Regions from separate parts of the Paenibacillus sp. FSL W8-0187 genome, predicted to be linked through region 2. Evidence: a T-box and tRNA genes for the amino acid it is inferred to sense, from the RefSeq annotation. Region 2 holds a T-box; the other holds one or more tRNA genes.
What was found. The T-box of region 2 lies ahead of pheS (phenylalanine--tRNA ligase subunit alpha). A T-box ahead of a tRNA ligase gene usually reads a tRNA of that ligase, here a tRNA-Phe.
Positions count from the first base shown of each region.

Region 1: it encodes a tRNA-Phe, which carries the amino acid that the T-box ahead of pheS (phenylalanine--tRNA ligase subunit alpha) is inferred to sense. The anticodon was not compared.

Region 1 covers NZ_CP150206.1:6,344,773-6,348,241, forward strand. The annotation lists tRNA gene MKY48_RS28855 (tRNA-Leu) at 528-607, opposite strand; tRNA gene MKY48_RS28860 (tRNA-Arg) at 616-692, opposite strand; tRNA gene MKY48_RS28865 (tRNA-Cys) at 705-778, opposite strand; tRNA gene MKY48_RS28870 (tRNA-Gly) at 790-864, opposite strand; tRNA gene MKY48_RS28875 (tRNA-Gln) at 880-954, opposite strand; tRNA gene MKY48_RS28880 (tRNA-His) at 973-1,048, opposite strand; tRNA gene MKY48_RS28885 (tRNA-His) at 1,094-1,166, opposite strand; tRNA gene MKY48_RS28890 (tRNA-Trp) at 1,189-1,262, opposite strand; tRNA gene MKY48_RS28895 (tRNA-Tyr) at 1,269-1,353, opposite strand; tRNA gene MKY48_RS28900 (tRNA-Thr) at 1,358-1,433, opposite strand; tRNA gene MKY48_RS28905 (tRNA-Phe) at 1,456-1,531, opposite strand; tRNA gene MKY48_RS28910 (tRNA-Asp) at 1,601-1,677, opposite strand; tRNA gene MKY48_RS28915 (tRNA-Met) at 1,708-1,784, opposite strand; tRNA gene MKY48_RS28920 (tRNA-Val) at 1,872-1,947, opposite strand; tRNA gene MKY48_RS28925 (tRNA-Glu) at 2,124-2,198, opposite strand; tRNA gene MKY48_RS28930 (tRNA-Ser) at 2,215-2,306, opposite strand; tRNA gene MKY48_RS28935 (tRNA-Asn) at 2,312-2,387, opposite strand; rRNA gene MKY48_RS28940 (23S ribosomal RNA) at 2,462-3,469, opposite strand, start outside.
Region 2 covers NZ_CP150206.1:5,909,378-5,912,846, forward strand. The annotation lists gene pheT (phenylalanine--tRNA ligase subunit beta) at 1-866, opposite strand, end outside; gene pheS (phenylalanine--tRNA ligase subunit alpha) at 896-1,930, opposite strand; T-box leader at 1,997-2,272, opposite strand; gene abc-f (ABC-F type ribosomal protection protein) at 2,381-3,469, opposite strand, start outside.

The DNA.
Region 1 (3,469 bases), 440 kb from region 2:
CGGCCTGGGGACGGTTTTTGCACCTAGACCTAAGGCGGGGCCTCCTATAGACCTGCGTCCAACCCTGCACTGGATCAATGATTCGATAAGCTGACCTGTGTAGATGAATCCTCCGGTATCCTTGCTTTTGTTTTACCTAATAAAGAGACGTGCTTTCTAATGTTAGTTTAGTTTGATGAGTATAGCTTCAGCTCTAAGGTGATAGTAGTAAAGCCCGTGGAACGGTAGGTTAAGGTAGCGGTAGGATGAAGCATGGGGCCGAATATGAAAATCATGAAGAAGGATACCATAGTAAAGGAAGTGGGATTGATCTAAGGAGGTTGCATCTCAGAAGTTTGCATAGGATTAAGGTGTATTGCTTGCGAGTTATAAAATGAAGTGACATAACACTTAAGCTCATCAAGATTAGCCTTTTATCATGAAGAGTAACGGATCTTCAGCTTAGCTGCTACCGAGAAACGAATATCGATGTAAATGCAACGAAAAAAGGAATGCAGACGTTTATAGTCTACATTCCTTTTGGATGATGCCGGTGAAGGGACTCGAACCCCCACGGTTTCCCTCACGATTTTGAGTCGCGCGCGTCTGCCAATTCCGCCACACCGGCTTACTTTATGGCGTGCCCTAAGAGATTCGAACTCCTGACCTTTTGATTCGTAGTCAAACGCTCTATCCAGCTGAGCTAAGGGCACATAGTTTTGTTATGGAGGCGCCACCCAGATTCGAACTGGGGATAAAGCTTTTGCAGAGCTGTGCCTTACCACTTGGCTATGGCGCCAGAAATAAAAATGGAGCGGACGACGGGAATCGAACCCGCGACCCTCGCCTTGGCAAGGCGATGCTCTACCGCTGAGCCACGTCCGCAAACATAAAAATCAATGGCTGGGGATATAGGATTCGAACCTATGCATGACGGAGTCAAAGTCCGTTGCCTTACCGCTTGGCTAATCCCCAACATTTTTAAAAAAACTATGGGGCGACCGATGGGTCTCGAACCCACGAATGCCGGAACCACAATCCGGTGCGTTAACCCCTTCGCCACGATCGCCATAATGTAATAGTTTTTTTAGAGAATAATCATAATGAAATAATGGGCGACCGATGGGTCTCGAACCCACGAATGCCGGAACCACAATCCGGTGCGTTAACCCCTTCGCCACGATCGCCAAGTTCATTATAAATATTCAATGGCAGGGGCAGCAGGAATTGAACCCACACCAACGGTTTTGGAGACCGTTGTTCTACCTTTAAACTATGCCCCTAAAAACTGGTGGAGGATGATGGATTCGAACCACCGAACTCGAAGAGAGCAGATTTACAGTCTGCCGTGTTTAGCCACTTCACTAATCCTCCAGAATGGTGCCGGCGAGAGGACTTGAACCCCCAACCTACTGATTACAAGTCAGTTGCTCTACCAATTGAGCTACACCGGCATATAAAGTTATAAAACGTACATGGTGGCTCGGGACGGAATCGAACCGCCGACACGAGGATTTTCAGTCCTCTGCTCTACCGACTGAGCTACCGAGCCTTAAAGCTCTTCGCGAACTTTGACGGAACCCAATATCGGATACTCATCTCATCCCAAAGTTATAAATAATGGCGGAACTGACGGGATTCGAACCCGCGATCTCCTGCGTGACAGGCAGGCATGTTAGGCCTCTACACCACAGTTCCATGAGGCATTATCGCTATCGCGATATAAATTGGTTGCGGGGGCAGGATTTGAACCTACGACCTTCGGGTTATGAGCCCGACGAGCTACCGAACTGCTCCACCCCGCGTCATTAAAAGGGTTGCTTGTATGGGGTCCCCGAATAGTAATCGGAATTACTTGCGAAGCATGAGCTTCACTTTTTGGGGATAAATCATGGTGGAGGCTGAGGGGATCGAACCCCCGACCCTCTGCTTGTAAGGCAGATGCTCTCCCAGCTGAGCTAAGCCTCCGTAACAAAGCGACTTTAATCATACCAAAATCTGATATAAGAAGCAAGTGTTTTTCAAAAGAAAGTGGTGACCCGTAGGGGATACTCTCACTTCGTTCTAGACTGCGAAGCCTATACTACCGAAGTTAAGCTCCGACGAACCGACGGGATTCTCATCCCCTGATGCAATAAAGAAAGTGGTGACCCGTAGGGGATTCGAACCCCTGTTACCTCCGTGAAAGGGAGGTGTCTTAACCCCTTGACCAACGGGCCTTGCTTGAAATAATAGTGGCGGAGAGAGAGGGATTCGAACCCTCGAGACGCTTTTGGCGCCTACACGATTTCCAATCGTGCTCCTTCGGCCAACTCGGACACCTCTCCATAAATGGCTCCCCGAACAGGACTCGAACCTGTGACAACTCGATTAACAGTCGAGTGCTCTACCAACTGAGCTATCAGGGAACAATATTTAATTCAAGTGATTGATCACCTGAAAACTAGATACGAAACGAATTTGCAGCACATTGAAATAGTTTTTGGATAAGCCCTCGACCGATTAGTATTGGTCAGCTCCATGCATTGCTGCACTTCCACCTCCAACCTATCTACCTCGTGGTCTTCAAGGGGTCTTACGAATTGGGAAATCTCATCTTGAGGGGGGCTTCACGCTTAGATGCTTTCAGCGCTTATCCCTTCCGTACGTAGCTACCCAGCCATGCTCCTGGCGGAACAACTGGTGCACCAGCGGTACGTCCATCCCGGTCCTCTCGTACTAAGGACAGCTCCTCTCAAATTTCCTACGCCCACGACAGATAGGGACCGAACTGTCTCACGACGTTCTGAACCCAGCTCGCGTACCGCTTTAATGGGCGAACAGCCCAACCCTTGGGACCTACTTCAGCCCCAGGATGCGATGAGCCGACATCGAGGTGCCAAACCTCCCCGTCGATGTGGACTCTTGGGGGAGATAAGCCTGTTATCCCCAGGGTAGCTTTTATCCGTTGAGCGATGGCCCTTCCATGCGGTACCACCGGATCACTAAGCCCGACTTTCGTCCCTGCTCGACTTGTAGGTCTCGCAGTCAAGCTCCCTTATGCCTTTGCACTCTTCGAATGATTTCCAACCATTCTGAGGGAACCTTGGGGCGCCTCCGTTACTCTTTAGGAGGCGACCGCCCCAGTCAAACTGCCCGCCTGACACTGTCCCCGTACCGGATTACGGTACCAGGTTAGAACCTAGATACGATCAGGGTGGTATCCCAACGTCGCCTCCACACAAGCTGGCGCTCATGCTTCAAAGGCTCCCACCTATCCTGTACAGATCGTACCCAAATCCAATATCAAGCTGCAGTAAAGCTCCATGGGGTCTTTCCGTCTTGTCGCGGGTAACCTGCATCTTCACAGGTATTAAAATTTCACCGGATCTCTCGTTGAGACAGCGCCCAAGTCGTTACGCCATTCGTGCGGGTCAGAATTTACCTGACAAGGAATTTCGCTACCTTAGGACCGTTATAGTTACGGCCGCCGTTTACTGGGGCTTCGGTT
Region 2 (3,469 bases):
ACATGGACCGCGCCATCCTTCAGCTGATCTGCATCAAAAGCATGCAGCGGCTGGCCATATTCCAGCATCACATAGTTCGTAATATCCACGATATTACTGATCGGGCGCACGCCCGCTGCCATCAACCGATTCTGCATCCACAGCGGAGAAGGACCGATCTTAACTCCGGTAATATAACGTGCCGCGTAATGGCTGCACTGCTCGTCAGCCCCGATCGTAACCGAGATATGATCGGCTGCTGCATCTTGAACCTCCAGAATTTCCTTCTCCGGGTTCGGAAGACTCAGCTCGCGCCCCAGAATGGCGCTCACTTCGTAAGCTGCTCCCAGCATGCTGAGACAGTCAGAGCGGTTCGGCGTCAGATCCAGCTCCAAAATTTCATCGTTCAGACCCAGCACATCTTCAATTGGTTTACCGATCTCCGTCTCAGCCGGAAGTACCAGAATCCCTTCCTGCAGCTCTTTAGGCAGCAGTTTGTCATTCATGCCCAGTTCCTTCGCCGAGCAGATCATGCCTTGGGAGAGCACGCCGCGCAGCTTGGCCTTCTTGATATCCATACCGCCAGGCAGCTTCGCGCCAACAAGCGCCACCGGCACCTTCTGGCCAGCATCTACATTTTTGGCTCCGCACACGATCTGGAGATCTTCCTCCTGACCCGCATCCACGATACATACATTCAGCTTGTCTGCGTCAGGATGCTTCTCTTTACTCTTGACGTAGCCTACGACCACTTTGTTAATGCCTTGATTCCGTTTCTCGATCACATCGATTTCAATACCAGCCGAAGTAATACGGCTTGCCAAATCCTCTGAGGTTACGCCTTGGAGCGAAATATAATCGGACAACCAATCGGTTGAAACTCTCATTGTCTATTCACTTCCCTTTATCGTTAAAATTAGATCCGCGTGAATTGATTCAAGAATGCTGTATCGTTGTTGAAGAAGTGACGGATGTCATCCACGCCGTATTTCAGCATCGCAATCCGCTCAACCCCCATACCGAAAGCAAAACCGCTGTACTTCTCAGGGTCATAACCGCCCATTTCAAGCACCTTCGGATGAACCATGCCGCAGCCTAAAATCTCAAGCCAGCCTGTTTGCTTGCATACGCGGCAGCCACTGCCGCCGCATCTTACACAGGATACGTCCACTTCCGCGCTCGGCTCCGTGAACGGGAAGAAGCTTGGACGCAGACGGATCTGCGTGTCATCGCCGAACATCTCCTGCACGAATTGCAGCAGCGTCCCTTTCAGATCACTCATGCGAATGTTCTCGCCGATGACCAGGCCCTCGATTTGATGGAACTGGAACGAATGCGTCGCATCATCGTCGTCCCGGCGGAATACACGGCCCGGGCAGATGATTTTGACAGGCGCTTTCCCATTCATCGACAGCATCGTCCGGGCTTGCACCGGGGATGTCTGAGTACGCATTAGCAGATCTTCCGTCAAATAGAAGGAATCCTGCATGTCGCGTGCCGGGTGATTCTTCGGCAGATTCAGCGCTTCGAAGTTGAAGTAGTCCGTTTCCACCTCAGGGCCTTCCGCTACCTGATAACCCATCCCGATGAAAATATCCTCGATATCCTGGATCACCTTGCTCAAAGGATGGACCGCGCCTTGGCTGAGCTTGCGGCCCGGAAGAGTTACGTCCACCTTCTCTGCACGCAGGCGCTCTTCGGTTTCCTGCTGCAGGAACGCTTCCTGCTTGCCGGAGATGACTTCCTCGATCGCGCCCCGAACGTCATTGGCCACCTGGCCGATAACGGGACGCTCTTCTGCACTCAGCGCTCCCATTCCGCGCAGGATTTCCGTCAAGGCACCTTTTTTGCCAAGGTATTTCACCCGCAAATCATTCAGCTGCTGCGGATCGGTAACATCCTGCAATTGCGCCAATGCTTCCTGCTTTAATGCTTCTAATTTTTCCTTCATAGCTATTCGCACACCCCTTTGTAAACTCCATCATCGTACTGAAAACAAAAAAGGCCTCTCCTCCCAAAAAGGGACGAAGAGACCGTGGTACCACCCTTGTTAACATGCATCATACCCTAACCAAGGCGGTAAAAAACCTTAGGCCCGAGTATGCCTCACCATGCTCACTTGACCGACGTAACGAATCGGACCCGTTATCCCCTACTGACCGGCACCATGCCGTGTTCAAGGAACTGCTCCGGAGCGAACTTCACTAGCCTGTTTCTATAGGGACACTCTCAATCCACGGCATCCCTTCCCTGTAAAGAGGCACTAGCTACTTTTCTCCATCCACGCATTTATTACATATGCAAATATATAGGGTTTATTATATGCAACCTTTCGGGATATGGCAAGTTTCATTTCCCCATTTTAACCCCATCTCACTGATTTTAATCGTGATCCCTGATCTTATTCCGACTGAAGCCTGGTCAGCTCTGCCCGGAGCTCCCTGATCTCGGCAAGCCAGCTCGCCTCGTCCCCGGCTTCAAAATCTTCGGCTGATAAGCCCAGTAATTCCTGAATCCGATATTCGAGCTCCATTCGCCGATTGTCCTTCTCCGTATTCCCCCTGATCACACCGGTCCGCGAGGCCTGTTCCTCCTCCTCATCCACACTTCCCTCAAACCAAACCGGAGCTCCCCCAGGCTTCAGCGTGAGCAGCCGGTTCGCGATTTTGCGCACCAGATACCGGTCATGGGATACGAGCGCAATCGCACCCGGAAAGCTCACAAGCACTTGTTCAATCACCTCGCGGGTATCCACATCCAGGTAATTCGAGGGTTCATCCAACACGAGCAGATGCGCCCCGCTGAAATACAGCTTGAGAAAAGCCGTTCTGCACTTCTCCCCCATGCTCAGCTGCCCCATCTTCTTAAACACATCGTCCCGCCTGAAGAGGAACGAGCCCAGCAAGGTACGCGCACGGCTCTCCGTCATTCCCGGAATGACGAGCAGACTGTCCAGCAGCGTGGTCTCGGGTTCCAGCCCCTCAAGTTCCTGTGAGAAATAACCGATCTTAACGGAAGGATTTCGGGTAATTCGGCCCTCCTGCGGTTCGATTTCGCCCAGCAGCAGCTTGAGCAGTGTCGTTTTCCCGCTCCCGTTAGGGCCTCTTACGGCCAACCGGTCGCCGCGGTTCAGATAGAAGGTGAGCTTATTAAAAAGCGGTTGATCTTCGTAACCAAAACAGATGTCCTTCACTTGGATAAGGGTACGGCCGCCGAAAGCTTCCCCTTCCAGCTCCATGTTCAGCTTAGGACCGCTTCGCGGTTTATCCACCCGCTCTGCTTCCAGCCGTTCCAGCGCTTTTTCCTTGGCATGATATCTTGAGATGTTCTTCTTGGCCTTGGCCTTGTAAAAGCTGGCGGTGATCTTGACGTCATTTACGTCCCCGGCCGCGTTATGCGCTTTATGGAACCACTCCTCATATCTTCGGATCGATTCCTCCAGCGCTTTGCGGGCCAGCTCCTGCTTCCGGTAAAGCGTCTCTTGTTCGCG